DNA from 3 places in the Arthrobacter sp. 10N410 genome. Region 2 is predicted to be linked to each of the others. Evidence: riboswitches for the same ligand, from Rfam matches in the RefSeq annotation. Region 2 holds a riboswitch; each other region holds the start of a gene.
The links. A riboswitch is a leader RNA that binds a small molecule or an ion and turns the genes downstream of it on or off. The one in region 2 is predicted to bind cyclic di-AMP.
Positions count from the first base shown of each region.

Region 1: it holds a riboswitch for cyclic di-AMP, as region 2 does, so the genes downstream of both, AC1DB8_RS05640 (hypothetical protein) here and AC1DB8_RS11910 (M23 family metallopeptidase) in region 2, are expected to answer to the same signal.
Region 3: it holds a riboswitch for cyclic di-AMP, as region 2 does, so the genes downstream of both, AC1DB8_RS09170 (aggregation-promoting factor C-terminal-like domain-containing protein) here and AC1DB8_RS11910 (M23 family metallopeptidase) in region 2, are expected to answer to the same signal.

Region 1 is NZ_JBFTIP010000002.1:236,524-246,619, forward strand. It holds gene AC1DB8_RS05615 (MBL fold metallo-hydrolase) at 120-1,544, opposite strand; gene AC1DB8_RS05620 (hypothetical protein) at 1,679-2,935, opposite strand; gene AC1DB8_RS05625 (Ig-like domain-containing protein) at 3,592-6,891, shown strand; gene AC1DB8_RS05630 (DNA alkylation repair protein) at 7,009-7,620, shown strand; gene AC1DB8_RS05635 (hypothetical protein) at 7,623-7,877, opposite strand; cyclic di-AMP (ydaO/yuaA leader) riboswitch at 8,079-8,244, shown strand; gene AC1DB8_RS05640 (hypothetical protein) at 8,249-9,010, shown strand; gene AC1DB8_RS05645 (dihydrofolate reductase family protein) at 9,106-9,663, opposite strand; gene AC1DB8_RS05650 (helix-turn-helix transcriptional regulator) at 9,922-10,096, shown strand, end outside.
Region 2 is NZ_JBFTIP010000004.1:192,648-202,743, reverse strand. It holds gene AC1DB8_RS11950 (DNA repair helicase XPB) at 1-295, opposite strand, end outside; gene AC1DB8_RS11945 (helicase-associated domain-containing protein) at 292-2,796, opposite strand; gene AC1DB8_RS11940 (hypothetical protein) at 2,807-3,040, opposite strand; gene AC1DB8_RS11935 (cold shock domain-containing protein) at 3,218-3,601, shown strand; gene AC1DB8_RS11930 (DUF3027 domain-containing protein) at 3,611-4,174, shown strand; gene AC1DB8_RS11925 (MFS transporter) at 4,217-5,551, shown strand; gene serC (phosphoserine transaminase) at 5,579-6,709, opposite strand; gene AC1DB8_RS11915 (iron-dependent transcriptional repressor DtxR) at 7,025-7,717, shown strand; cyclic di-AMP (ydaO/yuaA leader) riboswitch at 7,860-8,079, shown strand; gene AC1DB8_RS11910 (M23 family metallopeptidase) at 8,084-8,902, shown strand; cyclic di-AMP (ydaO/yuaA leader) riboswitch at 9,049-9,207, shown strand; gene AC1DB8_RS11905 (NlpC/P60 family protein) at 9,471-10,096, shown strand, end outside.
Region 3 is NZ_JBFTIP010000003.1:317,650-327,745, reverse strand. It holds tRNA gene AC1DB8_RS09215 (tRNA-Ser) at 6-95, opposite strand; gene AC1DB8_RS09210 (zinc-dependent alcohol dehydrogenase) at 244-1,269, shown strand; gene AC1DB8_RS09205 (6-pyruvoyl trahydropterin synthase family protein) at 1,273-1,671, shown strand; gene AC1DB8_RS09200 (glycosyltransferase) at 1,679-2,761, shown strand; gene AC1DB8_RS09195 (DNA glycosylase AlkZ-like family protein) at 2,825-4,066, shown strand; gene AC1DB8_RS09190 (nucleoside deaminase) at 4,142-4,645, opposite strand; gene AC1DB8_RS09185 (phosphatase PAP2 family protein) at 4,745-5,560, shown strand; gene upp (uracil phosphoribosyltransferase) at 5,585-6,220, shown strand; gene AC1DB8_RS09175 (VOC family protein) at 6,317-6,694, shown strand; gene AC1DB8_RS09170 (aggregation-promoting factor C-terminal-like domain-containing protein) at 6,812-7,540, opposite strand; cyclic di-AMP (ydaO/yuaA leader) riboswitch at 7,539-7,719, opposite strand; gene AC1DB8_RS09165 (glycosyltransferase family 39 protein) at 7,869-9,905, opposite strand; gene AC1DB8_RS09160 (bifunctional glycosyltransferase family 2/GtrA family protein) at 9,906-10,096, opposite strand, start outside.

The sequences.
Region 1 (10,096 bases), on a different contig from region 2:
GCTCCCGTCGCCGCCTGACGACAGGGATTGGAACTGGTCGCGGACACAGCTGTGGCGGCGACCCGGGTTACCCGGGCCGCCGCCACGCTGTCACTGTGTTGCCTTACTGGTTGTCCTGCTTAGCTGGCCGGAACGGTTTCCGGTGCCTGCCGGCGGGCGGCCTGTTCCATTGCGTTCCACGCGGCGTAGCTGCCGTCGAGTTCGACGACGTCGTAGCCGGCGCGGCGCAGCGCGCTGGCCGCGACGGAGTTCCGGACGCCGCTCTGGCAGTAGGACACGATGGTGCCTTCGGTGGGGAGTTCATCCAGGTGCCACATCACGCGGCCGCCGCTGAGCTGGTAGGAGCCGGGGATGTGGCCGGCTGCATGTTCGGTGCGGTTGCGAACGTCCAGGACCATGGCGGCGTCAAAGCCGTCGAGTTCCTCGGGCTGGATCAGCTTCGGGACGCTGACCGGCAGGCCCTCGAGGCTGGTGACGTAGCCGGCGACTTTGTCGATGCCGACCCGGACGAGGTGGTCCCACATTTCCTGCGCGTCCGCCTGGCTGGAAGCGAGGAGGACCAGCGGGTTGGTGTCGGTTTCCGGGTTTACGACCCAGGCGCCGAAGCTGGCGGTGGACTTACCGGCCGGGACGTTGACGGAGCCGGTGACGGTGCCTTCGTGGACCTCGTTGTTCGGGCGGGTGTCAACGAAAATGACCTTGTCCGCGGCGAGGTCGCGGGCGACATCGGCGGTGCCCAGCTCGGGGAGCGGGGCGCGTTCGCCCATGACGGCGGGGCCTTCACGGTTTTCGCGTTTCATCCGGGCGAAGTAGGCGTGCGCGTCCGGCTGGCCGTCGAGGAGTTCATCAATGAAGCCCTGCTCGTCGTTTGCGGCCAGGTAGGGGCCCCACCAGGCGTAGAGCCGTTCGTAGCCGACGGTCGAGGACGGGATCGCGCCCAGGGCCTTGCCGCAGGCGCTGCCGGCGCCGTGGCCCGGGTGGACCTGGACGTGGTCCGGCAGGGTCAGGAACTTGTCCCGCAGGCTGGCGAACAGCTGCTTGGCGCCTGCGAAGCGGGTGTCGACGCCGCCGGCGGCCTCATCCAGCAGGTCCGGCCGGCCCAGGTCGCCGGAGAACACGAAGTCACCCGAGAGCAGGTAGCCCGGCTTGTCTGCGAATGCGCCGTCGGTGATCAAAAAGGACAGGTGCTCCGGGGTGTGCCCGGGGGTGTGGAGGGCCTTGACCGTGACGTTGCCCAGCACGATCTCATCGTTGTCGTTGAGCCGCTCGGCCTCAAAACCGTACTGCCAGTCCGCGCCGCCCTCGCCCGAGACATAGGCGGTGGCGCCGGTCGCGGCGGCCAGTTCCCGGGTGCCGGAGAGGAAGTCCGCGTGGATGTGCGTCTCGGTAACGGCCACGATCTTCATGCCGTTCGCGGCAGCGAGGTCCCGGTACACGGCGATATCACGCCGGGGATCAACCACAAGGGCCTCGCCCTTGGCCTGGCAGCCGATGAAATAGCTCGCCTGGGCAAGGTCTTCGTCGTAGATGCGCTCGATAAGCATTCGGGAGAACTCCTTCTTGAGGTGGACGGGGAAGGGATTCCTTCCTCCTCTACATTCAACAGTAATACCCCCGGGGGTATCACGCAAGCGGCGCCGGACCGGTCCTGCGGTGCCGCCGACGTCGCCCGGAGGCTTCAGTTGCCGATCCTGGCCAGCACCTTGTTGATGGTCGCCGCGAGCCCGCGCGCGGCCTGGAGGACGCCGGCGTCGGACAGGGCTTTCGTTTCCGTTTCCACGCACAGCCTGCCCTTCCGGGCACCCACCTGGATGTGCCGGACTCCGGTCCCGTCGGGAAGCACATAAACCACGGCGTAGCCCGCTTCGCCGCCGGTGTTGACGATCGGGTGTTTGATGGCGGTCCAGGTGCGCGAGCCGCCGCCCGGCAGGCTCTCCCGGATCGAACTGCAGCGGCTGAGGTCGGCTGCCCGGCTGTCAAAAGGGGACGGCCCGGCCGGCGGGGGCGGCAAGCTGACGAGCCGCAGGCTGATCTGGTCCAGCACCTGCGGCCCACCGGCGATCTCAGCCACCACGGTGGCCGCCCCGGAGAACGAGGCAAGATAGGCGGCGTCGTCGTAAATGCATCCGGAAACGGCCGGCGCCGTGGCAGGGCCGCTCCGGGTGTAGCGTCCCTCCAGCACCTGGGCCGGCCTTCCAGTGGGGCCGGTAACGCCCTGCAGCAGCCGGGCCAGTTGCTGCGGCGTCCGTTGTTCGGGGGGCTGTGGGGTAGCGGGCGGACCAGGCGGCGGTGCGGCTGACGGTGCCGTGCCGGAGTCGGTCTGCCCGACCAGTTTTTGGGCCAGCCGGACCAGCGGCTCGAGGGCGGTCCTGAGTTCCGCGTCGGACCTGGCGGTGGGTGCCTGCCGGCTCAGCCCGATCGTCAGGGTTCCCTTGAGTACCTGCAGTGCAACGGTGGCGCCGCCCGGGGGAGTGCCGGCGGTTGCCGGTGTGCTCAAAACCGTGGCGTAGGCCTTCTCGCCCACGGCCGGCGTCCTAAGCAGCCTGACCGTGGACGTTGGATCATTCCCCACCGTCTGCCGGAACGTTGAACACCTTTGGGCCAGGTCGTCGGTGTAGGCGAAATCCGCAGCGAGCACGTCGCTGCGCGGTGCGCTTCGGGCAAAGACAAACGCCAGGGACTCGCGTGACCACACGCCGGTCAGCGTCAGGACGCCCGCGGCGAAGTGCATTGCCAGGTCCGCTCCGCTGGTCGGCGAACTGTGCGGCCGGAACACGCTGCACTCGCCGGGCTCGACGGCCGGCTTATCGGCGGGCTCCGGTCGTCCCTGCAGGCGGGTGCGCAGGTCCGAGCTTCTGGAGACCCGCCCGGTGCCTTCCTGGCCGCTGTTGATCGCCCTGTCCACGAGGACCATCAGTTCCTCATCGGAAAGCACCTTCTCCGCCGTCGCCGACGGGAGAGTCCCGGTTGCGGGAGACGATCCGCTGCCCGCGGGCGGTGAGGGTGAGCCCGGCGTGCAGCCGGTCACCGCCAGAACAGCGGCAGCGCAGGCCAGGAGCCAGCGCTGGGTCCGCGAGCGGGGACCGCTGGTGTTCCGTGTTGTTGCAGCACCTGGACACACGACTGGACTCCCTGCCGTCGAAAGATGTGCTGAGCCCATGATCCGGCGCAGGGGCCGGGGGCACCAGAGGATTTATGCCCCCGGGCCGCGCCGGAGGTTACTCAATGCCGGGGACCAAGTCCGGCGGATGACCGGAAGCAAGTAGGCGACCAAGTGTCCCTAACAACCAACCAAGTAGGACCGGCCGGAAAGCAAGAAGCCCCTTCCAGAAGACGGGTAGGCGCCACTCGCGCGCTGCTCTTTCGGCGCTTCTAGGCTCCGGAGTACTGGGTGGAGTTAGTCAATTGAATGTTCAGAAACGGGTCTCAGCCATGCGTGAACAAGCGGCACTTCGTGCTTTGTCCGGACATTTTCCTGGTCGCTGTGGGGGCGCGGCCGGGGCATCCCATTTCAAGCGGAAGCGGGCTGCCGGATGGTCCCAGGCTCCCTCCCGGCGACGGTCGCGGACCCGACGCGCGTGGGCGATCTTCGTGGCGTCATCGCTCGCCCTGGCCGGGCTATCCGTCAGCGGTCCGGCCTCTGCCGACGTCGGCACGATCGCGCACGATTTGCTACGGACAGGGTGGGACAGCAACGAGACTGCGCTTTCGCCGACGTCGGTCGCGTCATCAAATTTCGGCAAGCTTTTTTCCACCGCCGTGGACGGCCAGGTGTACGCCCAGCCGCTCGTGGTGGGCGGCACCGTCATAGCCGCGACGGAGAACAACAACGTCTACGGCCTGGATGGCGGCACCGGAGCGGTGAAGTGGCAGCGCAACCTCGGTCCGGCCTGGCCGGCAGCGACCGTAAGCTGCGGTGACCTCACCCCCAACATCGGAGTCACGTCCACTCCGGTCTTCGACGCCGCGACCAACAGCGTCTTCCTGATGGCGAAGACGAACGACGGAGCGACGCCGCAGCTCCCGCACTGGTACATGCATTCGCTGGACAGGGTCACGGGGGCCGAGAGGCCAGGGTTCCCGGTGCTCATCAACGGCGCGCCCACTAACGACCCGACACGGCCGTTCAACGCGATGACTGCGATGCAGCGGCCCGGGCTTCTCCTGCTGGATGGCGTGGTCTACGCCGGTTTCGCCAGCCACTGCGACTGGGCACCGTTTGTCGGCTACGTCGTCGGGGTGTCCACCGCAGGCCGGCAGACCACGATGTGGGCCACCGAGTCCGGCAACAGCAGTGCGGAGGGCGGAATCTGGCAATCCGGCGGCGGCCTGGTCTCCGACGGCACCGGCCAGATCCTGTTTTCCACCGGGAACGGGATTTCCCCTAAGCCGGGACCGGGCAAGACCCCTCCGGCGACCCTCGCAGAGTCAGTCGTTCGGGTCAGCGTCGGAGCCGACGGAAACCTCAAGGCCACGGACTTCTTCAGCCCGGCCAACAACGCCAAGTTGGATCAGAACGATGCCGACCTGGGTTCCGGTGCCCCGATCGCCATCCCCACCGGCTACGGCACCACGGCCCACCCTCGCCTGATGGTCCAGGTCGGCAAGGACGGCCGGGTCTACCTGCTGGACCGGGACAACCTGGGCGGTATGGGGCAGGGGAGCGGCGGAACGGACGCCGTCCTCGACGGCGCCGGGCCGTACAGTGGCGTCTGGGGCAGGCCCGCGTTCCTCGGGACCACAAACGGCGGGTACATCTACACCGTGGAGAACAAGGGCTACCTTCGTGCGCACAAGCTGTTGGCCAGCAGTACCGGCGGCATCCAGCTGGCCTCCGTCGGTACGTCCATTGGCACCTTCGGGTACACCTCCGGGGCGCCCACGGTGACCTCCAACGGTACAAACGCCTCCACCGCCCTGGTCTGGGCCGTGTACGTAACGGGACCCACCGGTACCGGCGCGGAACTCCGTGCCTACCGCGCAATGCCGGACAGCACCGGTAAGCTTCAGCAGGTTTTCGCGGCCCCGCTGGGCACCGCCGCCAAGTTTTCCACGGTTGCCACTGACAACGGGCGCGTCTACGTGGGAACCCGGGACGGGCACGTGATCGGCTTCGGTGCCCCGACGACCTCAGCGGTTGGGGCGACAAACACGGACCTGGGAACCGCCGCGGTAGGCACCTCCGTGAAAGGGAACCTGATCATCACCGCCAGCAGGGCTGTTACGGTCAGTTCCGTCGCAGCACCTGCGCCGTTCGGGATCGAGGCCCTCACACTGCCCCGGACGCTTGCCAAAGGCGGAACCATGACGGTCCCGGTCACCTTCTCGCCGACCGTAGCCGGACAGGTCGACGGGACGTTGACCGTCAAAACCTCCGACGGCGAGACGGACCTTCTGGGGGTTCACGGCGTCGGCACCAAGGACGGACTGGGGGCAACGCCGCCCACCCTGGTATTCACCGACGTGCCGACCCAGACCAGCAGTCGCCAGACCGTAAACGTGGTCAACACCGGCACGAGCGTCGCCACGATCACCGGCGTCACCTTGCCGGGCAACGCCCAGCTTGCGGTCGACCCGGCCACGCTGCCGGCCGTGGGACAGAAGATTCAACCCCTTACTTCCGTTCCGGTGTCCGTCACCTTCAGTCCGACGACGGCAACCCCGGTGGCTGATCAGCTCCTCATCACGAGCGACCGAGGATCACTCACGGTACCGGTGACGGCGACCGCCGTGTCGGGCGTAGCGCATCTGCAGCTGCCGGCATCCCTGGACTTTGGTGATGTGCCTGCCGGCGCTGCGGCCACCCGGGATTTCACCATTACTAACACTGGCAACATCCCCCTGACGATCACCAAGGCCAAGGCGCCGGAGGGTGTATTCTCCACCACCGTTCCAATCTCGGAAGGCCTGGTGATCCCGCCTGGAGAGTCCGCACATCAGAGCGTGACGTTCAAGCCGACGGTGGTCGGTCAGGCCGGAACCGCCGACACCTACTATCTGCTGACCGCGGACGACGGCCAAGGAGCACAGAAAGTAATGCTCACCGGAATGGGCGTCGACGATCCCATCGGCCTGAAGGCGTACCAGACCAATGCCGGTGACCCGCGGTCTGTCCTCGGCAGGTCGCTGACCTTGGAGTACCCGGTGGGGGCAGGGAAATGCCAGGACTACACCAAGGGCGTGATCTGCTGGTCCCCGTCCACCGGGGCCCATTGGGTCGCAGGCGCGATCTATGCCCGCTACAAGGCCGCGGGCGGCGCTGCCGGTGTCCTGGGGTTCCCCACCACCGACCAGCTGACAACCCCGGACACGATCGGGCGGTATGAACACTTCGCCGGCTCCGGCGGGGCATCCATTTACTGGACGCCAAGCACCGGGGCGCACCTCATCACGGGCGCGGTCCGTGCCAAGTGGTCGGCCCTGGGCAGGGAACGGGGACTGCTGGGCTATCCGACGTCGGACGAGGCGCGCACCCCTGATGGCGTGGGACGTTACAGCCACTTCACAGGTTCGGGGGGTTCATCGATCTACTGGACGCCAAGCACCGGGGCGCACTTCATCACGGGCGCGGTCCGTGCCAAGTGGTCGGCCCTGGGCAGGGAACGGGGGCTGCTGGGCTATCCGACGTCAGACGAGACGCGCACCCCCGATGGCGTGGGGCGTTACAGCCACTTCACAGGCTCGGGCGGTGCATCGATCTACTGGTCGGCGAAGACCGGGTCGCACTACGTCCTCGGTGCGATCCGTGCCAAGTGGACGGCCCTCGGCAGGGAAAGGGGACGTCTGGGATATCCGACCCGGGACGAGTACGCAGTGTCCGTGGGCCGGGCTTCGGACTTCCAGCACGGGCGGTTGACCTGGAATAGCTCAACCAGACTGGTGACCGGCTAGCGCGTGCGGGCCCCCGGGCCCCAGCGGTCCGCGTAGGACACTGCGCTCGCCGACGGTTTCCCGCGGGAGGACGCAGCTGCTTAGGCCAAGCCGGCCCCCGCACGACAGAATGGATCCATGAGCGAGGCCGGTGACTTCATTGACGCGGCGCTGCTGCGTGAGAGCTCGTGGCAGCGGGCCGAGGAAGCGCAGGCGCGATACGGCCCGGCCCTGGGGAGCTATGGCTCCTCGGTTGGCGCCGTCCGCGGCACTGTCCGCGACGCGCTGCGCCGGTACCGGTCACTAGGCCGCGACGATGTCACCGCCCTCAGCTCGGAGTTGTGGGAGGTGCCCGTCTTCGAACGCCGCCTTGCCGCCATCGTCCTGCTGCAGTCCAGCCTGGCCCTGCTGGACAATTCGGACCTGACCCGGATCGAGGGTTTCCTGCGGACTGCGCGCCTGCGCGAGCTGGCCGATCCGCTGGCGACCGACGTCGTCGGGCCGCTGATTGCGGGACTGGACGGCCAAAACCGTTCCCGCGCGGAAACCGTGCTGGGCCGCTGGCTGCAGGACCCGGACGATTGGCTGCGGCGGGCGGCCCTGATGGCGCCGCTCCGCGAGCTACGGGCCGGGGGAGGGGACTGGGACCGTTACCGGCGCCAGGCCGGGCTGGCGGAGTCGGGCACCCCGGACGACGCCGGTCTGGTGAGGGAGGCGATCGCTGCCGTCACCTCCGGGATGGCGAAGTAGCGCTACTTGCCGGGCCGGCGCTCCACGACGGCATACGCCTTTCCGTCGAGGAACTGCCAGTCGGTCACCACCATAAAACCGAGCGCGTCCACGCGGTCATTCAGGACGTGGATATCGAAGCCGCCGTCGCGCGGTTCCGCGTCCCACGTGGCTACGTGGATTTCCTTTCCCTCGAGAACCAGCAGCTCTGTGTTGACGTCGAAATCCTCCTGCGGCTGATCGCTGAGCTGGCAAATTGCGACACAGTGGCTGTTCATAACGGGGCCTCCGCTCGGGGAATGCTGGGTGCCCTCATCCTATGGCTGGCAGGTAGCAGCGTCCTAGGCTTTCTTCCGCGCCAGGACACGGATCCGTTATCTGAATGTGACATTCCCGCCCGGGCCCGTTACCGTAGATGGGTGCCTGTTTGTTTCCGATACGGGCGCTCCCGAGCCGATTGCCTAACTCTGCCGCGGCCTGGGATCCGAATGCAACCTTTCTGGCAGAGACGGGGAAACCACTTTTGACCTGCAGTTTTAGCAGGTCTTGGGGTGAAGCCGCACAGCGCCCGCATTGACGGGCCCGCGGCCGGGTGCCTCCCATCCGAATCCGACAGCTCACCTCGCAGGCATTGGGAGAGGCTACAAACATGACTTCAAGCATTACTTCTGCGCGCCATCGTTCCGACGCATCCGCCGGACGGGCCTCAGCATTCTCGGGCAAATCAGGCACCATCGGTCGTCAGGCCGCAGTAATCTTCGCAGCCTCCGGCCTCGTCCTCACGAGCGGAATGGCAGCCAATGCAGCCGTTGCCCCGGCCGAAAACAAGACCGGCCCGGCTTCGTCGGTTGACGTCGGCAGCAAGGTCTCCGCGCCGGTTACCGCTGATTCCGCAGTTCAGATCAGCTTCGCCCGCCCGGCAGTCGCTACCACGCCGGCGCCCGTGATCGAGCAGCCCAAGCCCGTCACCGCCCCTGCGGTTGCCGCCGCTCCGGCTGTCGCGCCTGCCCCCGCTCCGGTGCTCGCGCCGGCAGCGCCGCAGGTCAGCGTTCAGGCGAAGGCGGCCGTGGCACCTGCCTCGGCAGCCGGCGGAGCCAACGCCGCGATGCTTTCGGCCGCCTACAGCCAGATCGGCATCACCCAGGACTGCACCGCCATGGTGGAGAAGGCCCTCGGTGCGGCCGGTATCCACGTGGGCGACCTCGGTCCCCAGCAGTTCATGGGCTACGGCAAGGTTGTGGGTGCCCCGCAGCCCGGCGACATGATCGTCCAGTCCGGCCACGTCGCCATCTACGCCGGTGACGGCATGGCCATCAGCGGTGGCATGAACGGCAGCAACCAGACGATCAAGCACCCGCTGTCCTGGCTGACCGCCACGGGTGGCGTGACCTTCGTCCGCGCCAGCGCATAGCAAAAAGCGTAAGAACCTCTTTCCAGGGCCGGTGGTCGGCTGCTAAACGGCAGCTGGCCACCGGCTTTTGTGCACGTTTACGCCGGCCGGTGAGCTCAGCCGGCGTACCGCAGCAGGACGACGCCGTTGCCAAACGCGCGGGTGCCGGCGAGCGTGAGCGCGGTCCTGTCGTCTGCTGACTTGAACAAGGGATTCCCCCGCCCGATCAGCACCGGGTGGACATAAATCCAGTACTCGTCAATGAGCCCGAGCCGGCGGAAGGTATCGGCGAGGTCGGCCCCGCCCAGTGCCAAGTCGCCGCCGGGCTGCGCCTTCAGTGCCAGCACGTCATCGGCGACGACGTCGCGCACCACCGTAGTGTTCCAGTCGGCCCGTTCCAGCGTCCTGGAGTAGACAATCTTCGGCATGTCCCGCCAAATTTTGGCGAACTCGACCATAGCCGGTGTACTGGACGGATCCTGGTCCGCCGTCGGCCAGAAGTCGGCCATCAGTTCGTAGGTCACGCGGCCGTCCAGGAAGGCGCCCATAGAGGCCAGTTGCTCGTTGAAGTGGCTGTGGAGCTCCTCGTCCACCATGTGCCAGTCAATCTCTCCGTTCGGCCCCTCGAAAAAACCGTCGAGGGAGACCTGGAGGGCCAGAATGATCTTTCGCATGGGCCAGAGCCTACGCCCGGACGAAGCGTTGCGGGAAGGCGGCGCTCGTCCCCGGTGAGCGGCAACATCCTGCCGTTTTGGACTCCAAGCTCGTGCCGTAGGCTCGCGACAAAAGAATTTCGGCAGTATGTTGCCGAATGGGCAATATTCGGGCACTATTAGGAGAGTCCTGCTGAGGGATCGGCAAAATGATGCCGATATGGCGAAGCCGGGACATCAGACCGCGGCATGGTGTGCGCGCAGCGAAGGGGAGTGCCAGTGAGCGACGTGGCGGCGATTGCCGAGGGGATCCGCCGGACCCGCAAGGAGGCCGGACTGACCCAGGAGGACCTGGCGCACCTGGCCGGCACCTCGGAGCGTACCGTCCGCGCCATCGAGACCGGGAGCGGCAACCCGTCGCTGCAGGCTGTGGTGGCGGTGGCGAACGTGCTCG
Region 2 (10,096 bases):
CCAGCCGCAGCCGGCCGTAACGGGACATGGTCTCTTCGATGTCAATCAGCAGGGAGTGCGGCACCGGGAACCGGGAGTACTTGAGCAGCGTATCCAAGACCTGTTCGGCGTCCAGCCCGGCGGCCCGGGCGTTCCAAAGTCCCAGCGGCGTGAGGCGGTAGCTGTGGACATGCTCGGGGGCGCGCTCCAGCTCGGCGAAGGCCGCGATTGCATGGCGCGCCTCGGTGGCCTGTTCGTGGTCCACTTCCAGCAGGATGGTCTTGTCACTCTGGACGATCAGCGGTCCGTCATTCACTGGAGCAATTCCTCTGTGGTTTCAACATCAATGATCCGGTGGATGGACAGGACACGTTCGGTTTCCTTGGCCGGATCGAACACGCGCACACGCCCGCCATTCACTGCTACCGGAACAACGGTTTCGCGGGTGGCATTCCCCAGGCTGTCCACGATGTTCATCACCACCCGCTGCTTGAGCCGGATGGCCTTCTGCAGGGTCTCCAGGCCCAGTTGCGTCGCGGCCTCGCCGCCGCCCGCCCCGGCCCCGCGGCTTCCGGGGGCGGCGGCATCGGAGAAGGAGGAAGGCGAACCGCCGTCGCGCAGCACCGCGAGCTGGGCGTCGACGTCGGCGTCCGCCGGAGCGGTGCGCGGGGCGGTGTAGACCGGCCGGACGCTGCCTGGCGCCGCGGTGCTGCGGCGCAGCCGGACGGTGGCCGAACCGGTTTCCTCCACCGCGGGGGACAGGCCCAGCCCGCGCAGCAGCTGGGCCGCTTCCCGGGGTGCGGCGTGCGAGACCAGCACGGTCGGGGCGATCCGGACCAGGCCCAGTCCGGACGCCGCGGGGGTGTTGAGCAGCTCCAGCAGGGCTGTTTCATCCTCGCTCTGGATGAAGCTGGCGGCCGGGCCCACCCGGAGCCGGGCGTGGCGCGCGGCGGTGTCCTCGATGAGGTACTGCAGCGGCTGGGGCACGGCGGTGGCCGAGTGCTCGCGCAGGAAGTCCATGAGTGCCCCGGCGTCCTGCCCGGCGTCCAGGGCGCGCCGGACGGACGCCACCGAAAAGCGGTAGATGGTGGCCGGCCCCTGGCCCTCCGCGTCGGCCATGGTCAGGAGTTTCTCGCTCAGTTCCGGGTCCAGGTAGCCGGGGGCGACGGCGGTCAGGTCCGCCTGGAGCAGCACGTGGTTCAGCGCCGCCGGCAGGTGCTCGCCGAGGATGGCCAGGGCTTCGTCGGGCTGTTCGACGGCGATCGCCGCCCCGATCTGGCTGAGGGCGCCCGAGCCGACCAGGCCCAGCATTTCGGCTTCGGCGAGGACGCCCTGGATGAGCGAACTGAAGCGCCGCGCCATCCGCGGCTGCGACCAGTCGGCCCGTTCCAACACGGCGGCGGCGTCCAGCACCGGCGCCTCCCCGTCGGCCGCGGCCGCCTCCTGGGTGAGTTCGTTGAGGATTTCCAGGATCCGTTTCCGGACCACGGGGGCGTCCGGCCGCTGCGCCTCCGCGGAGAGGGCATTGATGGCGCTGCCGGCGGGGCCGCGGTGCGCCTGCGCGGTGGCGACGCCGCTGACCGGCTGCCCGACCAGCGACGGGACCCGTTCGCTGGCAAGCCAGGCGTTGACCAGCCACAGCCACTGCTCCTGCCGGGGCAGCGTCAGCCATTCCAGCTGCGGTGCCTGGATCCAGGCGGAGCTGTCCACGTCCAGGCGGAGCAGCCCGGAGAGGGCGCACAGCTCGGCGAGGACGCCGGCCTCATGCAGCCCGATTCGGAGGGCGTCGGCGAGGCGCTTCATTTCCCGGATGCCCACGCCGCCGCTGCGCAACGTGGCGAGCGGCTGCTCGCGCACGGCGTACAGCAGTTCGCCGGTCAGCCGCAGGGTTTCGGCGATGGCGCCGAGCGCGGCATTGCGGCGCAGCGAAGCGCTGGTCTGTCCCAGTCTCGGCACCGGCGGGCTGAGCGCGAAGTGCTCAATGACGAAGCCGCCGCGGAGCGAGACGCCCACGCTGTGCGGGAGCTCCACGTGGGCGGCGTCCAGCGGCACCAGCAGCCCGCGGGCCAGCAGCCAGTCGACGGGCCCGACGTCGGAGCCCTCGTTCAGCACGGACGCGCGGCGCTGCGCCTGGGGCACCGCGCCCATGGCCCAGTTTCCGAAGCGGGCGAGGAGCGCGGTCGTGCGCTCCGGTGCGGTGGCCAGGATCGCTTGCAGGGCCTCCGGCGACGCGGTCCAGTGCTGCAGCGACAGCGCCGCCTCCATCGGGGTGCTGGCGGGGGCGATGTCGGCGCCGGTGTGGTGGAGCTCGCCGACCAGCTGCACCACACGCTGCGCGAAGGCCGGCTGGAGCCGGACGAGCTCCGTGTAGCTGCGTCCCAGCCCCGCCGGGTAGATGCCGATGACGTCCTTGAGGCTGCCGACCGGGAGGTAATGGCGCTGCCGGGCCGTGGCCTGGCTGGCGCCGTGCGGGGGGTCGGCCCGGTGCACAAGCGCCAGTTCCTGCAGGGAGTGCAGCAGCCGGTCCAGCGCGGCGACGGAAGAGCCGTTGATCAGGCGCTTGAGCGTCGCGGCGGACGCGCTGTGTCCGGTGTCCGTATTGGTGCACAGGTGCAGGGTTTCGAGCACCTGCATTTGCGGACGGTTCAGCCGTTCCAGCGCCCGTTGCACACTGACCCGGCCGCTGGCTCGGGCGGCGAGGGCGGAGAAATCCGGCACCGGAGGGGAAATCAGGTCCGGCCGCGCGGAGAACAGGGCCCGCAACGAGTCGTCGCTGCGGGACTGCAGTTCCTTGCTGAGCGCGCGGATAAGGGACATCAGTCCAACGCTACCTTCCGCCGTGCCCGGGTGTCCGGCGCCGGGCAGCGACGGCGTCGACCACCAGGGCGAGCATGAGCAGGAACGCCACGGGCAGCCCGTAGAGCGCGGTCGACGTGACCCAGGCCGGCGCCACCGTGTTGTTGAAGGCCATGACCATGACGGCTCCGACGGCGGCCAGCGAGAGCGCGGCAACGGTGGCCGCAAGAATCGAGAGCGGCCGCCGGAAGCGCTGTGGTGTCATGGAGGCAACGCTAACAGCCCGGCTTCGCCCGCGCCTCAAGCCGTCAAAGTGGCCAAGGCAGGATAACCTTGGAGGAACAGACCAACACGGTCCGGGCAGTCACACCCTGAACCCGCATATCCATGCGGATGCGGTGACCGCCGGCCGCGTCCCCGCAGAACGAAGAAGGTTGATTACGTGCCTACCGGCAAGGTCAAGTGGTATGACAAGGAAAAGGGCTTCGGATTCCTCGCAGGCGAAGACGGCCAGGAGGTCTTCCTGCCCAAGTCGGCGCTGCCCGAGGGCGTAACCGAGCTCAAAGCAGGAACCCGGGTGGAATTCGGCGTCGCCGACGGCCGCAAGGGAGCCCAGGCCCTGGGCCTGCGGGTGCTGGACAAGACCCCGTCGATCGCCAAGGCCAAGCGACCCAGCGCCAAGGACCTCGCACCGCTGGTGCAGGATCTGGTCAGCGTGCTGGACAACCTCTCGGGAACGCTGTCCGCGGGCAAGTACCCGGAAGGCAACAAGGCCAAGGCGATCGCCGTCGCGCTTCGTAAGGTCGCCGACGAGCTGGACGCGTAAGGCTCTGCGATGACAACGGAACCTGAACAGAACGCCGCCGCGGCGGCCGGTGCGGCCGCCAAGGCCGCCGGCGCCAAAGCAGGATCCAAGCCGCGCTACGGCGTGCCCGTGTGGCGCGTCGGCAAGCCCGACGCCTTCCTGGCCGCGTCCGTCGATGTGGCCCGTGCCGCCGTGGAAGGCATCGCGCCGGCAGAGCAGATCGGCCGGCACCTGGGCGCGAAGAGCGAAGGCGACCGCCTGGTCACGCACCTCTTCGAGTCCAAGCTGCCCGGCTACGGCGGTTGGCAGTGGTACGCGGTGCTGACCCGAAATTCGCGCTCCAAGACCGTGACGGTGGATGAGCTGGGCCTGCTGCCCTCGGAGGATTCCATCCTGGCCCCGGAGTGGGTTCCGTGGGCCGAACGCGTGCGCCCGGAAGATGCGCAGCAGGACGAGGCCGCCGAAGCTCCCGCCGCCGCGGCTGCGTCGGATGAGACCGCCGACGACGGTGCCGCGGAGGCGCAGGCAGAGCCTGCCGAAGCAGGAGCCGACGCTGGAGCGGTCCAGGACGAGTCCGCCGTCGAGGTCGACTAACGGTTTGGGGCCGTTCGGGAGCGTGCAGCGGAAGGTCGGGACATGAGGTCCACCTTCAAATCGCTGCACATCCTGAACTACCGGATCTGGTTCATCGGCGCCCTGATCTCCAATATCGGGACCTGGATGCAGCGCACCGCGCAGGACTGGCTGGTCTTTGACCATCTGAGTGCCCAGGACGCCGGCGCCATGGGCATCACGATGGCCCTGCAGCTGGGACCACAGCTCTTCCTCGCCCCAGTCGCCGGGCTGGTCGCCGACCGCTTCAACCGCAAGCAGCTGCTGGTCCTGACACAGTCCTCCATGGCCGTGTTGAGCGCAGCGCTCGGTGCCCTGGTGCTGTCCGGGGCCGCGCAGCTCTGGCACGTCTACATATTCGCCCTGCTGCTGGGCGTGGTCTCCGCCCTGGACGCCCCGGTGCGCCAGACCTTTGTCTCCGAACTGGTGCGCGACGACTACCTGCCCAACGCCGTGGCCCTCAACAGCGCCTCGTTCAACGTGGCCCGGATGATCGGCCCGGCCGTCGCCGGCCTGCTCACCGTGGCCATCGGGCCCGGCTGGGTCTTCCTGGTCAACACCGTCACGTTCCTGGCGCTGCTCCTGAGCCTGGCCAAAATCCCCGCCGCCTCGCTGCGCCAGCTGCCCCGCGCGCCGGCCGGGAAGGGCCGGATCCGCGAGGGCCTGCGCTACGTGCGTTTCCGGCCGGACATTGTGGTGGTGCTGGTGGCGGTGTTCATCGTGGGAACCCTGGGGCTGAACTTCGTCCTCTTTATCGCTGCCATGGTCGGCACCGAATTCGGCCTCGATGCCGGCGCCTTCGGCCTGATGAACTCGATCATGGCGATCGGTTCGGTCGCCGGAGCGCTGCTCTCGGCCGGGCGGGGCCGGCCGCGGATGCGCGTGATCTTCGGCGCGGCCGGCGCCTTCGGCCTGACCTCCGGCCTCGCCGCGCTGGCGCCGGACTACTTCTGGTTCGGCGTCGCGCTGGTGCCGGTCGGCCTGTTCGCGATCACCATGACGACCAGCGCCAACGGTTACGTCCAGACCACCACGGACCCGGTGATGCGCGGCCGCGTGATGGCCTTGTATATGGCGATCTTCATGGGCGGCACTCCGATCGGCGCACCGCTGGTCGGCTGGGTGGCGAACGTCGCCGGCGCGCGCTGGTCCATGGGGGTGGCGGCGGCCTCCGGGCTGATCGCGGCACTGATCGGCATACTCTGGATTGTCCGCGCCAAGCAGCTGCGGATCGCCTTCAACCGGCGTGCACGGGGCCTGCGGTATTTCCGGGTCGTCCCCGGCAGCTCTGTGACCGGCGGCTCGGCGACCAGCGGCGCCGCCCGGGAGGAAGACCCGGACGACGCCGTCGACCGCTGAAGCGTCCCGGAAGGGACGGCGCGGTGGCTACTTCTTGAGCTCGCCGACGACGAAGTCGATGCACTCGAGCAGTGCGGAGACGTCGTCGGGTTCGATCGCCACGAAGGTGGCGATGCGCAGCTGGTTCCGTCCCAGCTTGCGGTACGGCTCGGTATCCACGATCCCGTTGGCGCGCAGGACCTTGGCGATGGCGGAGGCGTCGATCGAGTCGTCGAAGTCGATGGTGGCAATCACGTTGGACCGGTCCTCGGCCCTGGCTACGAACGGCGTGGCGTAGGCGGAGGCCTCGGCCCAGCCGTAGATGCGTCCGGCCGAGTCGGCGGTGCGGGCGGCGGCGAAGTCGAGGCCGCCGTTGGCGTTGAGCCACTGCACCTGCGCGTCCAGGGTCACGAGGGTGGCCAGCGCCGGAGTGTTGTAGGTCTGGTTCAGCCGCGAGTTGTCGATCGCGGTCTGGAGGTCCAGGAAGTCCGGAATCCAGCGGCCGCCGGCCTTGATCCGGGCCGCGCGCTCCAACGCCGCCGGGGAGAACAGTCCAAGCCAGAGGCCGCCGTCGGAGGCGAAGTTCTTCTGCGGGGCAAAGTAGTAGACGTCGGCCTCGGCGACGTCCACGTCCAGGCCGCCGGCCGCGGAGGTGGCATCCACCAGCACGAGGGAGCCTGCATCGGCGCCGGCCACGCGCTTGACCGGCGCTGCGACACCGGTGGAGGTCTCATTCTGCGGCCACGCGTAGGCATCGACGCCGGCCTCGGCCCGCGCCTCGGGTCGGGTGCCGGGTTCGGATTTGATGATCGAGGACTCGGCCAGGAACGGTGCCTTGTTGGTGGCCGCGGCGAACTTCGAGCCGAATTCGCCGAAAGACAGGTGCTGCGCCTTGTTTTCCACGAGGCCGAAGCTGGCAATGTCCCAGAACGCCGTGGACCCGCCGACGCCGAGGATGACCTCGTAGCCCTCCGGGGCGCGGAAGAAGTCGCTCAGTCCGCTCCGGACCGATCCCACGAGGTTCTTGACCGGGGCCTGGCGGTGCGAGGTCCCCAGCAGCGTCGCCGACGCAGCAGACAGGGCCTCCATCTGCTCCGGCCGGACCTTCGACGGGCCGGCGCCAAACCGGCCGTCCTTGGGCAGGAGGTTCGCGGGGATGGTGATGCTGGTGTCGCTCACAGGGGCTCCAATTTTCGGCTGGGTGTGTGGCGTGGCTTGGACGGGCTCTGCCGGGCGTGACCGGGACCCGCTATTTATTCTGCCCGACGGCCCCACGCGGGTGGGAATAAAGCCCGTCATAGTCCGGTCATTGAGACGGCGGCGCGGCGCCGGGCGGGGCGTAGTCCACAGGTCCGCGCGGCAGCCCACAGATTATCCGGACTAATTCAAAATAGGCTAGGCTGTGCGGTGACGTACGGCGGATCTCGCCAGGGCGCAACCCGCACGCTGTACGGTGGGAATGACGCAAGGACGGCGCTCGAGGAGCTGAGCTGAATGACGGATCTGATCGATACCACCGAGATGTATCTCCGGACCATCCTGGAACTTGAAGAAGAGAACATCATCGCCCTCCGCGCCCGCATCGCCGAGCGGCTCCGTCACTCCGGCCCCACCGTTTCCCAGACCGTCGGCCGCATGGAGCGCGACGGCCTCGTGGTTGTCTCCGGCGACCGGCACCTTGAACTGACCGAAACGGGCCGGAAGCGCGCCATCGAGGTCATGCGCAAGCACCGCCTGGCCGAACGGCTGCTTGCCGACGTGATCGGGCTGGACTGGGCCTACGTCCATGAGGAAGCGTGCCGCTGGGAGCACGTGATGAGCGAACGGGTCGAGCGCCGCATTTTCGAAATGCTGGACCACCCGACCGTGTCCCCCTACGGGAACCCGATTCCCGGACTCGCCGAACTGGGCGGGCTTCCGACGCCGGACCGCGGCGCCGTGGTCAACCTGCTTGACGCCATGGCCGGCTACGGCGCCGACTCGCGGATCACCGTGAGCCGGCTGGCCGAGCCGATCCAGGTCGAGCCGGAGCTGCTGGTCCAGCTGGACGAGGGCGGAATCCGTCCGGGCGCCAGGGTCTCGCTGGAGCGGGTGGGGGAGTACATCTCGGTCCGGGTCCCCGACATTGAAGGCGCCCTCGAGCTGCCTCCCGAGGTCGCCGCCCATGTGTTCGTTACGCTCGGGTAACCCGGCGTCAAAATCCTTCCGCCGGACAGCAGGTAAGTTGTGCACAGGCGAGATAACGGAATTATTACCGCCTGCCTTAATCCCCTATAGTTGATGACTAGCACTGATACTAAAGCGTTATCTGATCCGGAGCCGAGCTCTGCCAGCGGATCAGCCGGCGATTCACCTTCTGGCAGAGGCGGGGGAACCACAACCGGCTGTTGATTCAACAGCCTTGGGGTGAAGTCCGCTAGCGGCAAGCAATTCAAACTGGGACCTCCGTGGATGCCCCTGCGTCTGGATGCTTGCACCGGCGGACCGGGTCTTTGATCTCTCTGACCCGAATCCGACAGCTAACTTCGCAGGCTATCCAGAGAGGAACCGTTCTTGACCACCCAGACCGTCAGGGGCCGCCGTCGTGCGACCGGTCCCGCTCCGGAGCCACGCCCGGCCGCCGTCGTCCTCGACGAGCGCCCGCGTGACGCGCACCGCGAAGCGCGCCGCGGCCGGCGCAGCGCGTTCCGTCAGGTAACAGACTTCGCCGCTGTCAGCGGCGTGGGGCAGAAGGCAGGCATTGCCCTGGCCGCCACGGGTTTGGTCCTCACCGTTACAGTTCCGGCCACCGGCCCCGTGATGGCCACCGATGCGGCCAGGTCCGGTTCGGTTTCCGCGGCGGCCCAGCCCGAGGTCAAGGCCCCGGCCGCCGAAATCAACTTCAACCGCACGGCCGTCACCACCAAGGGTGACCCGGACAGCAAGCTCAAGCAGTTGCTGAGCGCGCAGTCCGTCGGCAGCATCACCCGGGCAGCCTCCGCGGGCAGTCTCGGGGCGCCGCTGGATTCCATGGTCACGGCCTCGCCGTTCGGCTACCGGGTCAGTCCCATCACGGGAGCCGTCGGGGAATTCCACCGGGGCCAGGACTACGCGGCCCAGTGCGGCACTCCTGTACATGCCGCCGCGAGCGGCACCGTAACCTTTTCCGGCTGGCACCCCTACGGGGGCGGCAACCGGGTCGTGATCGACCATGGCAACGGCCTGGAGACCACGTACAACCACTTGTCGTCCTCCGACGTCCACGTGGGCCAGCAGGTCTCACGTGGCGATGTGGTGGCGATGAGCGGGACCACCGGCGCCTCCACCGGCTGCCACCTCCACTTCGAGGTGATGGTCAACGGGGAAGTTGTTGACCCGCTCGGCTGGCTTTAGCCAAGCCGAGGGACCACTCGCATTTCTGTGACACGCCGTGATCTGAATGTGACATTGAGTCCCAACTGCTGTACCGTATGAAGCACGCCAACTTCTCCGAAGTTGGCGCTCTTGAGTGGATTGCCTAACTCTGCCACCGCTCAAGGTCCGTTCGCATGACATCGTCTGGCAGGGGCGGGGGAACCAATTTTGGTCTTCGCAAGAAGACCTTGGGGTTAAGTCGCAAAGCTTCCCAGGAAGCAGCGCGGCCGGGTGACTCCCATCCGAATCCGACAGCTCACCTCGTAGGCATTGGGAGAGGCTACTTTCGTGTCTTCACGCCACAATGCTGCGCGTTCTCGCGCTGGCGAGGCTCAGTTGAGCCCGCTGAATTCCATGCTCCGTGCCGCCCTTGCCGGCGCCCGGACTGGATCACACAACGCAGTTCCCGCTTTTGGCGCGTCTTCGCAGTACACCCTTCGCTAAGAAACCCGTTTCGGGGCGATCCGGCGTACCCCCAAGATGCCGGAGCGTCCTCAGTCCCGCCTGCAAGCAGCGCGGACCCAAGGATCACGAAAGAGAGAACTGAATGACTACTCGTGCAACCATTGCACGCCACCGCGCGGAGGTCACCAAGACCAACTCGCTGGCTGTCATTGCTAAGGCCGTCGGCGACAACGCCGGTGGTATGGGTCGCCAGGCCGCGGTTATCGCTGCAGCCTCCGGCCTGGTCCTGACCAGCGGTATCGCAGCCAACGCTGCCGAGACCAACGTTCAGCGTGAATCGACTTCCGCTTCGGCCATGGAAGTACAGTCCAACGCACCGGCCACGATCTCCGCGGCCTCCAGCATCGCGATCTCCTACGAGAAGCCTGCTGTCACCACCGCGCCGGCTCCCGTTGTCGAGGCGGCCAAGCCCGTCGTCAACGTCCAGGAAGCGGACACCGCCGTCACCGGTACCGGAACTGGTACCGGCACCGCGGTCACCGCATCGCTGGCCACCAAGGCTCCGGCCGCCGTCAGCGGCATGGGCGCTTCGATCGCCGCTGCTGCCTACGCACAGATCGGTGTCTCCCAGGATTGCACCATGCTGGCCACCAACGCGTTGGCCGCAGTGGGCGTCCACTACCACGGCTGGCCGGCGGGTTACCTGTCCCTGGGCCGCACCGTGAGCGCCGCCGAGGCCCAGCCGGGCGACCTCGCCTACTACCAGAA
Region 3 (10,096 bases), on a different contig from region 2:
CTACGTGGCGGTGACGGTGGGATTTGAACCCACGTTGGCTTTTACACCAAACAACATTTCGAGTGTTGCACCTTCGGCCGCTCGGACACGTCACCAACCTGACTAGGGTACCGGAGCAAGGCGCCCAACCCCAAAACGGCGCCCAGACGGCCTCGCAAAACGCCCCGCCGCGCCCCGCCCGCGCCCCGCCCGCGGCCCCGAAGCTTCCCCCTGTCCCTCCCCGGCACTAGATTCGTAAGCAAGATGAGCAACTCGAACAAGGTCAACCAGGCAACAACCACCGCAACCGCATATTGGACCGTCGGCCCGGAGCAGGGCGAACTCCGGCGCGAGCAATTGCCGGCACCCGGACCCGGCGAAGCGCTCGTGCGCTCGCTCTACTCCGGCATCAGCAAGGGCACCGAGATGGTGGTGCACAACGCCCGCGTGCCGGAATGCATCGCCGAGGAAATGGCCGCACCGCATCAGGAAGGCAGCTTCCCGTCGCCGGTGAAGTTCGGCTACCTTTCCGTCGGCGTCGTCGAGGAGGGCCCGGCCGAGTGGCAGGGCAAGACGGTCTTCTGCCTCTACCCGCACCAGGACCGCTACATCGTCCCGGTCGACTCGCTCACCCAGGTCCCGGACGACGTTCCCGCCCGCCGCGCCGTCCTCACCGGCACCGTGGAAACAGCGGTCAACGCCCTCTGGGAGGCCGGTCCCCGCCTCGGCGACCGCGTGGCCGTGATCGGCGCCGGACTGGTCGGCGGCATGGTCGCCAAGCTCCTCGGGTCTTTCCCGCTGGGCCGGCTGCAGTTGATCGACGTCGACCCCGCTAAGCGCGCCTTCGCCGACACCCTCGGCGTCGACTTCTGCCACCCCGACGACGCACTGCCGGACTGCGACATCGTGATCCACTGCTCCGCCTCGCAGGCCGGACTGCAACGCGCCCTGCAGCTGGTGGGCGACGAGGGCGAGATCATCGAGATGTCCTGGTACGCGGACCGCCTGGTCACCCTGCCGCTGGGGGAGGACTTCCACGCCCGGCGGCTCTCCATCCGCGCCAGCCAGGTGGGCGTGGTGGCCCGCGCCCGCCGCCACCGGCGCACCAACGCCGACCGGCTCCAGCTCGCCGTCTCGCTGCTGGCCGACCCAGTCTTCGACACCTTCCTCACCGGCACGTCCGACTTCAGCGAGCTGCCCGACGTCGTCCAGCGCGTCTCCGACGGCAGCCTGGACGCGCTCTGCCACGTCATCGAATACCCCGCCCCCGCAACAGAAACCACGAGGTAATCCGTGTTCAGCCTGACCGTACGTCGCAATTTCATGATCGCCCACAGCCTGCCGCGCCCTGCCTTCGGCCCCGCCCAGGGCCTGCACGGGGCCACTTTTGTCACGGAAGTGACTTTCCGCCGTCGGACGCTGAACGACGACGCGATCGTGCTGGACATCGGCGAGGCCGGCGACGTGCTGGACGCCGTCCTGGCGGGCCTGAACTACAAGAACCTCGACGAGCACCCGGACTTCACCGGCAAACTCAGCACCACCGAAGCCCTGGCCCAGTACATCGCCGACGCCGTGGCCGGCCAGATCCGCGGCGGCCAGGACGGGAAGGCCCTTGCCGGCATCGAGGTCACCCTGCGCGAAACTCCCGACGCCTGGGCCAGCTACTCGCTCGAGTTCGACGCCGGCTAGCAGCCCCGTGGATGCCCCCGGCCTCCGCCTCCTGGTGCCCGGCAACGTGCGCCACAACTCCGGCGGCAACGCCTACAACGCAGCGCTGCTCCGCGCCCTCGCAGACCTCGGGGTCGCGGCGTTGTCCTGCGAGGTCGACGGCGACTGGCCGGTCGGCAGCCCAGCGGACCGGCAGCGGTTCGGCCGCCTGCTTGCCGAGTCCGACGCCGGCCATCTCACGCTCGTGGACGGTCTGGTGGCCTGCGGGGCGCCGGACGAGCTCGAAGCCGCGGCGGCTGCCGGGGCGCCGGCCTGGATCCTGCTGCACATGCCGCTGGGGACGCATCCGGAACTGGAACACCGCGCGCTGCAGGCCGCGGCCGGCGTTATCTGCACCAGCACCTCCGCCGCGGCGGCCCTGCAGGAACGGCACGGCCTGGGCGGCTTGGCTCGAATCAGCGTCGCGCTTCCCGGCACCGAGCCGGCACCGTCCGCGGCCGGTTCCGAGCCGCCCCACCTCCTCGCACTGGCCGCGCTGCTGCCCAACAAGGACCAGCTGCTGCTGCTGCGCGCCCTCTCGGAGCTCATGGACCTGGCCTGGACAGCATCCCTTGCCGGTTCGGACACCGCGGATCCCGCCTACGCCGCCCTGCTCCGGCAGGAATCGGAGCGCCTCGGCCTGACGGACCGCGTCCGGCTACCCGGCGAGCTGCGCGGAGCCGACCTGGCCGCCGAATGGGAGGCCGCTGACCTCAGCCTGCTCATTTCCCGGGCCGAGACCTATGGGCTGGTGGTCACCGAATCCCTGGCCCGCGGCGTGCCGGTGATCGTCCGGGAGGGAACCGGCGCCGTGGAGGCGCTCGCGGCCGGCACAGCCGGAGCTGGAGCAGGGGGCGCCCCCGTAGCCGCAGCGCCGGCCCTGCCGGGCGCCGCCGTCGCACTCGGCGAAGATCCGGCACCGCTGGCAGCCCTGCTGCGCCGCTGGCTCACCGAACCGGCCCTCCGCGCCGAATGGCGGGCCGCCGCCCGGGCCGCACGGGAGCACCTTCCCGGCTGGGACGCCACGGCGCGGGCCGTGCTGGCCGTCCTGGCCGCGCGCCTCACGGAATAGCGGCGGAAAACGGAACCCCGGGATCGATACCGTCGCCGGGCCAAGCGGGTGGAGAATGACCCCATGACTACCGAGCCCATGACCGTGCAACTGCCGCCCGCGGAAAGCCTCACGCCCGAGCGGCTCCGCGCCTGGTCGTGGCACCGGCAGGGCCTGGACGGCTCGCTGGCGGGGTGCACTGCGGAACAGGTGTTCGCCCGGGCCGGCTGGGCACGGTCCGTGGGCGGGGCCAACCCGTACCTCACGCTCTTCGCCCGGGCCGGCATCCGGCGCTCTCAAGTGGACCGGGACGTCCTGGCGCACCGGATCCTGGAACTCCCGACGGCGCGCGGCTGCACCTATGTGCTGGGCGCGGACGACTTCGCCTGGGCGCTGCGGCTGGGACGGGACGCCGCCGAGGCCGGCTTCAAGGTCGTCGGCCGGCTCGGCGTGGACCGCGGCGAAATTGCCCTGCTTGAGGAGCAAGTGCTGCACGCCCTTGCTGAGGCCGGGGTGCCGCTGGACCCGCGGCAGCTCAAGGATGAACTCGGCGATTCGGTCCGCAACCTCGGCGAGGAGGGCAAGAAAAAGGGCGTCACCACCACGCTGCCCACGGCGCTGGGCATCCTGCAAGCGGACGGGCGGATCCGCCGGGTCCCTGCCAATGGCCGGCTGGATCAGCAGCGCTACGCCTACGAGCCCTGGGGGCTGCCGCCGAGCACGCTCAGTGACGATGACGTCCGCGCCGAGCTGATCCGGCGGTACCTTGGCTGGACCGGAGGAGCCACCTTCAAACAGTCGCAGTGGTTCACCGGCTTCACGGTCGCGCAGAGCAAGGCGGCGCTCGCCGCCGTCGACGCCGTCGAGGTCCCCACCGCCGCCGGCGGAGACCCGCTCTGGATGCTGCCCGACGACGTCGAACGCCTCGCCGCCTTCGAAGAACCGGCCGAGGAACAGATCCAGCTGCTCGCCGGAACTGATTCGCTGGTGCTGCTGCGCCGGAACGCGGGGGAGCTGCTGGCCGCGGAGGACCAGGATAAAAAGGCGCTGGGCTCGCTCGCGCTGCAGGCCGACCTGCCGGACCACCCCATCTTCGACCGCGGCAGGATCATCGGTTTGTGGCAGTACGACCCGGGCCGGGAGAAGATCGCCGCTTGGGTGTTCGGCACGCCGACGCGGGCCGTGACCCGGCGGATCGCCGAGGTGGAGGCCTGGATCAAGGAGGACCTGGGCGATTTCCGCGCCTTCAGCCTGGACTCGCCCGCCTCCCGGCAGAAGCGGATCGACGCGCTGCGGGCGTCCACGGCGGCCACCGCCGAGCGGTAGCTCACCGCGGCGTTGAGGGGGCCGGCGCCCTATGGGGGCCGGCGCCCTATGGGGGCCGGCGCCCGAAAGGCAGCGTCAGGCGCCGCGGTGGCCGGCGAAGAATTCCCGCAGCAACCCGCCGCACTCCTGCTCCCGGACCCCGGCGTACACCTCCACCCAATGGTTCAACCGGCGCTCGCGGAGAATGTCGAACACGGACCCGGCGGCCCCGGCTTTCTCGTCCCACGCGCCGAAGACCACCCGCGGAATCCGCGCCAGCACCACGGCGCCGGCGCACATGGCGCACGGCTCCAACGTCACCACCAGGGTGCAGTCTTCCAGCCGCCAGCCCTCGTCGGCTGCGCCCTCCAGCGCCCGCCGCTCGCGCAGCCGGGCCGCGGCCTCCCGGATCGCCACCATCTCGGCGTGCGCCGTCGGGTCCCCGAGTGCCTCCCGCTCGTTGCGCCCGGCACCGAGCACCGAGCCGTCCGGTCCGATCACGACGGCGCCGATCGGCACGTCCTCGGTGGCCAGCGCCCGGCGCGCCTCGGCAAGGGCCAGGCCCATCCAGTCCGCATGGCGTGGCTCGGGGGTAGTCATGGCTCAATGATAGTTTCGACCCTAAGCAAGCTGTGCACTTAAGCGGGTGCACCGGGAAGTCGGGAGAGGGCATTGAGCACCAAGACTGAGAGCTGGCTGATGCGGCGCTGGGGAAAGTGGGTGGTGCCCTATGCCGCACTCTGGATCACCATGCTGATCGGCGGCGTCGTCGTCGTCGCTCTGGCGCTGACGAGCGCGGAAGTCTACGACAACGTCGTGGACGACGCCGGCCTGGCAAGCCTCGACAAGCCCACGCTGGGGTTCATGCAACAGCTGCGCAGTCCCGGCCTGGACGCGTTCGTCACCGGGTTCACCAATATTGGCGGTGGAATCGGCATGCCGATTCTGGCCAGCATCCTGACAGCATGGCTGATCTGGGTCTCGCGGACCTGGCGGCCGCTCATCCTGATCGGCGGAGCCGCCGCGGTGTCGATCACCGCCACAACGGTGGGCAAGAAACTGATCGGCCGGGCCCGCCCCGACTTCGCGGACGCGGTGCCGCCTTACGAGACGTCGCCGTCGTTCCCCAGCGGCCACACGCTGAACACCACCGTGGTAATCGGGCTGGTGGTCTACCTCGCCTGCCTGCAGGTCAGACGCACCATAGCCCGCGTCGGTTTGATCACCGCGGGTGCGATCTTCATCCTTGCGATGGGCATGAGCCGCGTCTTCCTGGGCCATCACTGGATGACCGATGTGATCTTCGGCTGGGCCCTGGGGCTGGGCTGGGTGGGGATCGTGATCCTGGCCCACAGGCTGTTCCATGTGCTGCGGCACCGGGAACACACCGGCCCCGCGCCGACGTTCGACAACGATGCGCACCTGCGCGACGGCGCCCCCGCCCGCGGCCGCAAGGGCAGCACCGCGGAGCGGACCGCCGACGCCGATACCCCGGACCCCGCGGGACGGTCCTGAAGGTCCGGGTGGTAGTTTTGACCCATGCGCACTCTCGTTGTCGACCACCCGCTGGTCGCCCATAAACTCACCGTTCTGCGGGACAAGAACACCCCGTCCCCGGTCTTCCGCCAGCTCACCGAGGAGCTCGTCACGCTCCTGGCCTATGAGGCAACCCGGGACGTCCGCACCGAGCCGGTGACCATCGAGACGCCGGTCAGCACCACCGTCGGCACGGCTTTCACCAAGCCCACCCCGCTGGTGGTTCCGATCCTGCGCGCCGGTCTCGGCATGCTGGAGGGCATGACCAAGCTGGTGCCCACCGCCGAGGTCGGCTTCCTGGGCATGGCCCGGGACGAAGAGACCCTGGACATCATCACCTACGCCGAGCGCCTCCCGGAGAACCTGACAGACCGGCAGATCTTCGTCCTGGACCCGATGCTCGCCACCGGCGGCACCCTGCGCGAGGCGATCAAGTTCCTCTTCAAGCGCGGCGCGTCGGACGTCACCTGTATCTGCCTGCTGGCCGCCCCGGAGGGCCTGGCCAAGCTGGAAGAAGAGCTCTCGGACGCCAACGTGACCATCGTGCTGGCCTCCATCGACGAGAAGCTCAACGAAAAGTCGTACATTGTGCCCGGGCTGGGCGACGCCGGAGACCGCCTGTACGGCATCGCGGTCTAGCCGCCGGCATGCACTGCTGCCCTCGCGGGTAGGGCGGTTGAAACGTCCCCGCGGTCAAGGGTTCCGGCGTAAGGCGTCCGGGACTAGCCTGTGCCCATGGACTGGAAACTTGAACTCGTGTTTGTCCCCGTGTCGGATGTGGACCGGGCCAAGGACTTCTATGTGAACAAGGTCGGCTTCAACGCCGACTACGACGAACGGCCCACGCCAGGCATCCGTTTCGTCCAGCTGACCCCGCCGGGTTCCGGGTGCTCGATCGCGATTGGCGAGGGCCTCAACGACGCCCCGCCCGGCACCGCCCCCGGCCTCCAGCTGGTCGTGAGCGACATCCAGGCGGCGCACCAGCAACTCAAGGACAACGGTGTGGACGTCAGCGACATCGATGTCCAGGACTGGGGGCATTTCGTCTACTTCGCCGATCCCGACGGCAACAAGTGGGGGGTGCAGTACATCCCCAACCGTCCGAACGGCTAGCGCGGCCGCGCGGTTCCGTAGCGCGGCCCGTATTCCGCAGGCGCGGCGGCAGGCGCACGTGAGGCCCCGGATCCCAAGATCCGGGGCCTCACTCATGGCATGCAGCCTCGGCCGCGCTTAGTACCAGTTGTTCGCGTAGTGGAAGTTCAGGGCGCCGCACGGTGAACCGTAGCGGTCCTGCACGTACTGCAGTCCCCAGTTGATCTGGGTCCGGTAGTTGGTCCGGTAATCGGCGCCGGCGCTGGCCATCTTTTCGGCGGGCAGCGACTGGACCACGCCGTAAGCGCCGCTGCTGGCATTGGTAGCCGTGGTCTTCCAGTCGGACTCCCTGGTCCACAACTTCATCAGGCACTGCATCTCGCTCGGGGCCCAGCCGTGGGCGGGCAGCTGAGAGGCGGCGTAGGCCTGCGCACCGGCGGGGTCGTCAATGGCGACCGGCTTCGCGGGAGCAGGCGCCTTGGCAGCCGGAGCCGGCGCCTTGGCCGCCGGGGCCTTGGCGGGCTTGATTTTGGAGGCCTGGGCCTCCACGCTCATCGGGGCGGGCGAGGTGGGCGTGTTGCTGCCGACGCGTTCGAAGTCCAGGGTCTGCAGGGACGCGGCCGTGTCTTTCGACGCTTCGGCCGTATGCGCGGCAGTGCCGGAGGCCTGGCCCGCGGCCCCTGCCCCCAGCAGGACGGCGAAAGCGGTGGCTACGACGGCGGCGCGCTTGCCATTGGTCCGGGCACGGGCACGGGGCCGGGACGGGCTCGAAGTGTGCTTCGCCGGCTCGGCGCGGTGGCGCGCGCGCTCGGCGTCGGACGTGCGTTTAGCGCCTTCTGGGCGCGTGGGTGCCTTGATTTCAGTCATGTTCGCCTCTCAACGCCTACGGAGTTAGCTGTCGGGTTCGGATGCGAAATCCGGCCGCACGGAATCTCGACGTGGCGGCTTAACCCCAAGGGTGCATGGATGCAGAATGCCCGGGAACTCTGGGTTCCCCGTCTCTGCCTGGTCCATGGGAATCCGGGTAGCGGCAGAGTTTGGCGTCAGCCCGGACACGCGGCCAGATCGATGGCCGCACCCTAAAACGGTACCGGACTTTCAATCAGATGTCACAGCTCGACGCCGGTAAGCATCGAGCGGGCACGGAACCGTCGAAACGGCGCGGCGGAGACGGAGGCAAGCGGGGGAGAGGAGCCTACTTCGCCAGCTTGTACACGGTGGCGTTCCCCACGGTCTGGGCCTGGTAGTTGGCCGCGACCCAGCTGGCGACCTCGGAGTTGCCGCCGCGGCCCCCGCCCAGGCCGCCCATGCCGCCGGAGATGAAGTAGCCGATCTCGCCGCGGTCCACCATCGCTTGGAACTGCTCGAGCGTGGGGTACGGGTCGCCGCCGTTCCAGCCGCCCAGCGCGATCACATTGGTGCCGGTGGCGAGTTCCAGGCTGGCGGCCTGGGTGGCGCCGGAGACAATCCCGGACCATTTGGCGCCGGAGGACTTCAGCAACGCTGTCAGCTCGGCCGACGCCGTATCCGCGCCGGGTCCGCCGGGCCCGCCGGCGGCCGCCCCGCTGGAACCGAGGATCCCGCCGTCCGGCCTGCCCGCCGCCCCGAAGCCGCCGCCCATCGCGGACGCGGTGGGCCCGGAGGTGGGGATTGACCCCGAATGCGCCTGGGCCGCCGTCGCCAGCGTCCAGGCGGTGGTCCCGAGCCCGCCGGCCAGCAGTGAAAGGACCACGACGCCGGCCGCAGCGGCTTTGCGGAGCCGGGCCGGGAGCGCCGCCAGGCTGTCCACCCGGAGCAGCAGCGCCGCGGCGGCCAGCACGCCCAGGACGACGGCGATCACCCGGAGCCCGGGCAGCCATGCCGGGTCGCGGCCCAGGAGCACGGCGGACCAGACCGAGGCAGCCAACACCGTCACGGCCAGGACCATCCGAGCGGGCCAGTGGGTCCGGCCGCGCCACAGTTCCGCCGAGCCGATGCCCACCAGGGCCGCGACGGCGGGGGCCAGTGCCACGGCATAGTACGGATGCACGGTGCCGCTCATGAAGCTGAAGATGCCTGCCGTGATCAGCAGCCAGCCGCCCCAGAGCAGGAGCGCGGCACGGGTGGCGGAGCTCCGGGCCTCGCGCCGGGTGAACCACAAACCTGCCACCAGCAGAACCAGGGCCGCCGGCAATAGCCAGGACACTTCGCCGCCGAAACTGGTCCCGAACATCCGGGTGATCCCGGCCGCGCCGCCGAAGCCCACGTTGCCGTTTCCGCCCGGGCCGCCGGCATTTCCGAAAGCATTTCCACCGGGCATCCCGCCGCCGGACCCGGTGATCCGGCCCAGGCCGTTGTAGCCGAAGGTGAGTTCCAGGAAGCTGTTGGTCTCCGACCCCGCCATGTACGGCCGGGCCGAGGCGGGAGTGAGCTGGAACAGCGCCAGGTAGCTGCCGGCCACGACGGCGATCCCCGCCGCGGCGGCGAGGAGGTGCAGGAGCCGGCGGCCGAGGGTGGTGGGTGCCGCCCACAGGTAGGCTAGGGCCAGTCCGGGCACTATCAGGAAGCCCTGCAGCATCTTGATCAGGAACGCCAGGCCGATTACCGCGCCGGCTGCGGCGAGCCATTTCCAGCCGGCCTTTTCGATGGCGCGGGTGGTGAGGTAGGCGGCCAGCACCAGGCACAGGGTGAGCATGGCGTCGGGGTTGTTGAAGCGGAACATCAGGGCTGCCACTGGGGTCAGCGCCAGGGCGCCGCCGGCCAGTAGGCCCGCCGCGGGACCGGACACGCGCTTGACGGTCAGGTACAGAAGTCCAACGGCGGCCACCCCCATCAGCGCCTGGGGAATGAGCATGCTCAGTGCCGAGAAACCGAAGATCCGCCCGGCGAGGGCCGGGATCCAGAGCGCGGCCGGTGGCTTGTCCACCGTGATGGCGTTGCCCGCGTCGAGGGAACCGAACAGCAGCGCGGTCCAGTCCTTGGTGCCGGCCTGGATCGCTGCGGCGTAGAAGGAGTTGGCGTAGCCGGTGGCTTCCAGGTTCCACAGGTACATCACTGCGGTGAAGACCAGCAGCAGGGCCGCCGAGGGCCGCACCCACCACCGCTGTGGTCCGAACAGCAGGCGTGCCCGGCGGTCCTGCGCGGCGGGCGCTCGAGGAGCTGCCGGGCGGGTCGCCGTCGTCGGGTGTGCGGGCGCCGATGCGGGCGTGCTGCCGGCCGGGCCGCCGGTGGCGGGGTCGAGGGTTGCGGTCATTTACTTGGCCGTTTCTGTGTGGGGGAGGGCTGAGGCGTTGGCGTTGGCGTCGGACGCCGGAGCATAGGGAACGGCGCCGGGGGCCGGAGGAATGGGGGCGCCCCGACGGCGGAAGACCACGTGCCGGAACAGCAGGAATTTGATGGCGGTGGCGGCCAGGTTGGCGGCGGTCACTGTGACCAGTTCCAGCC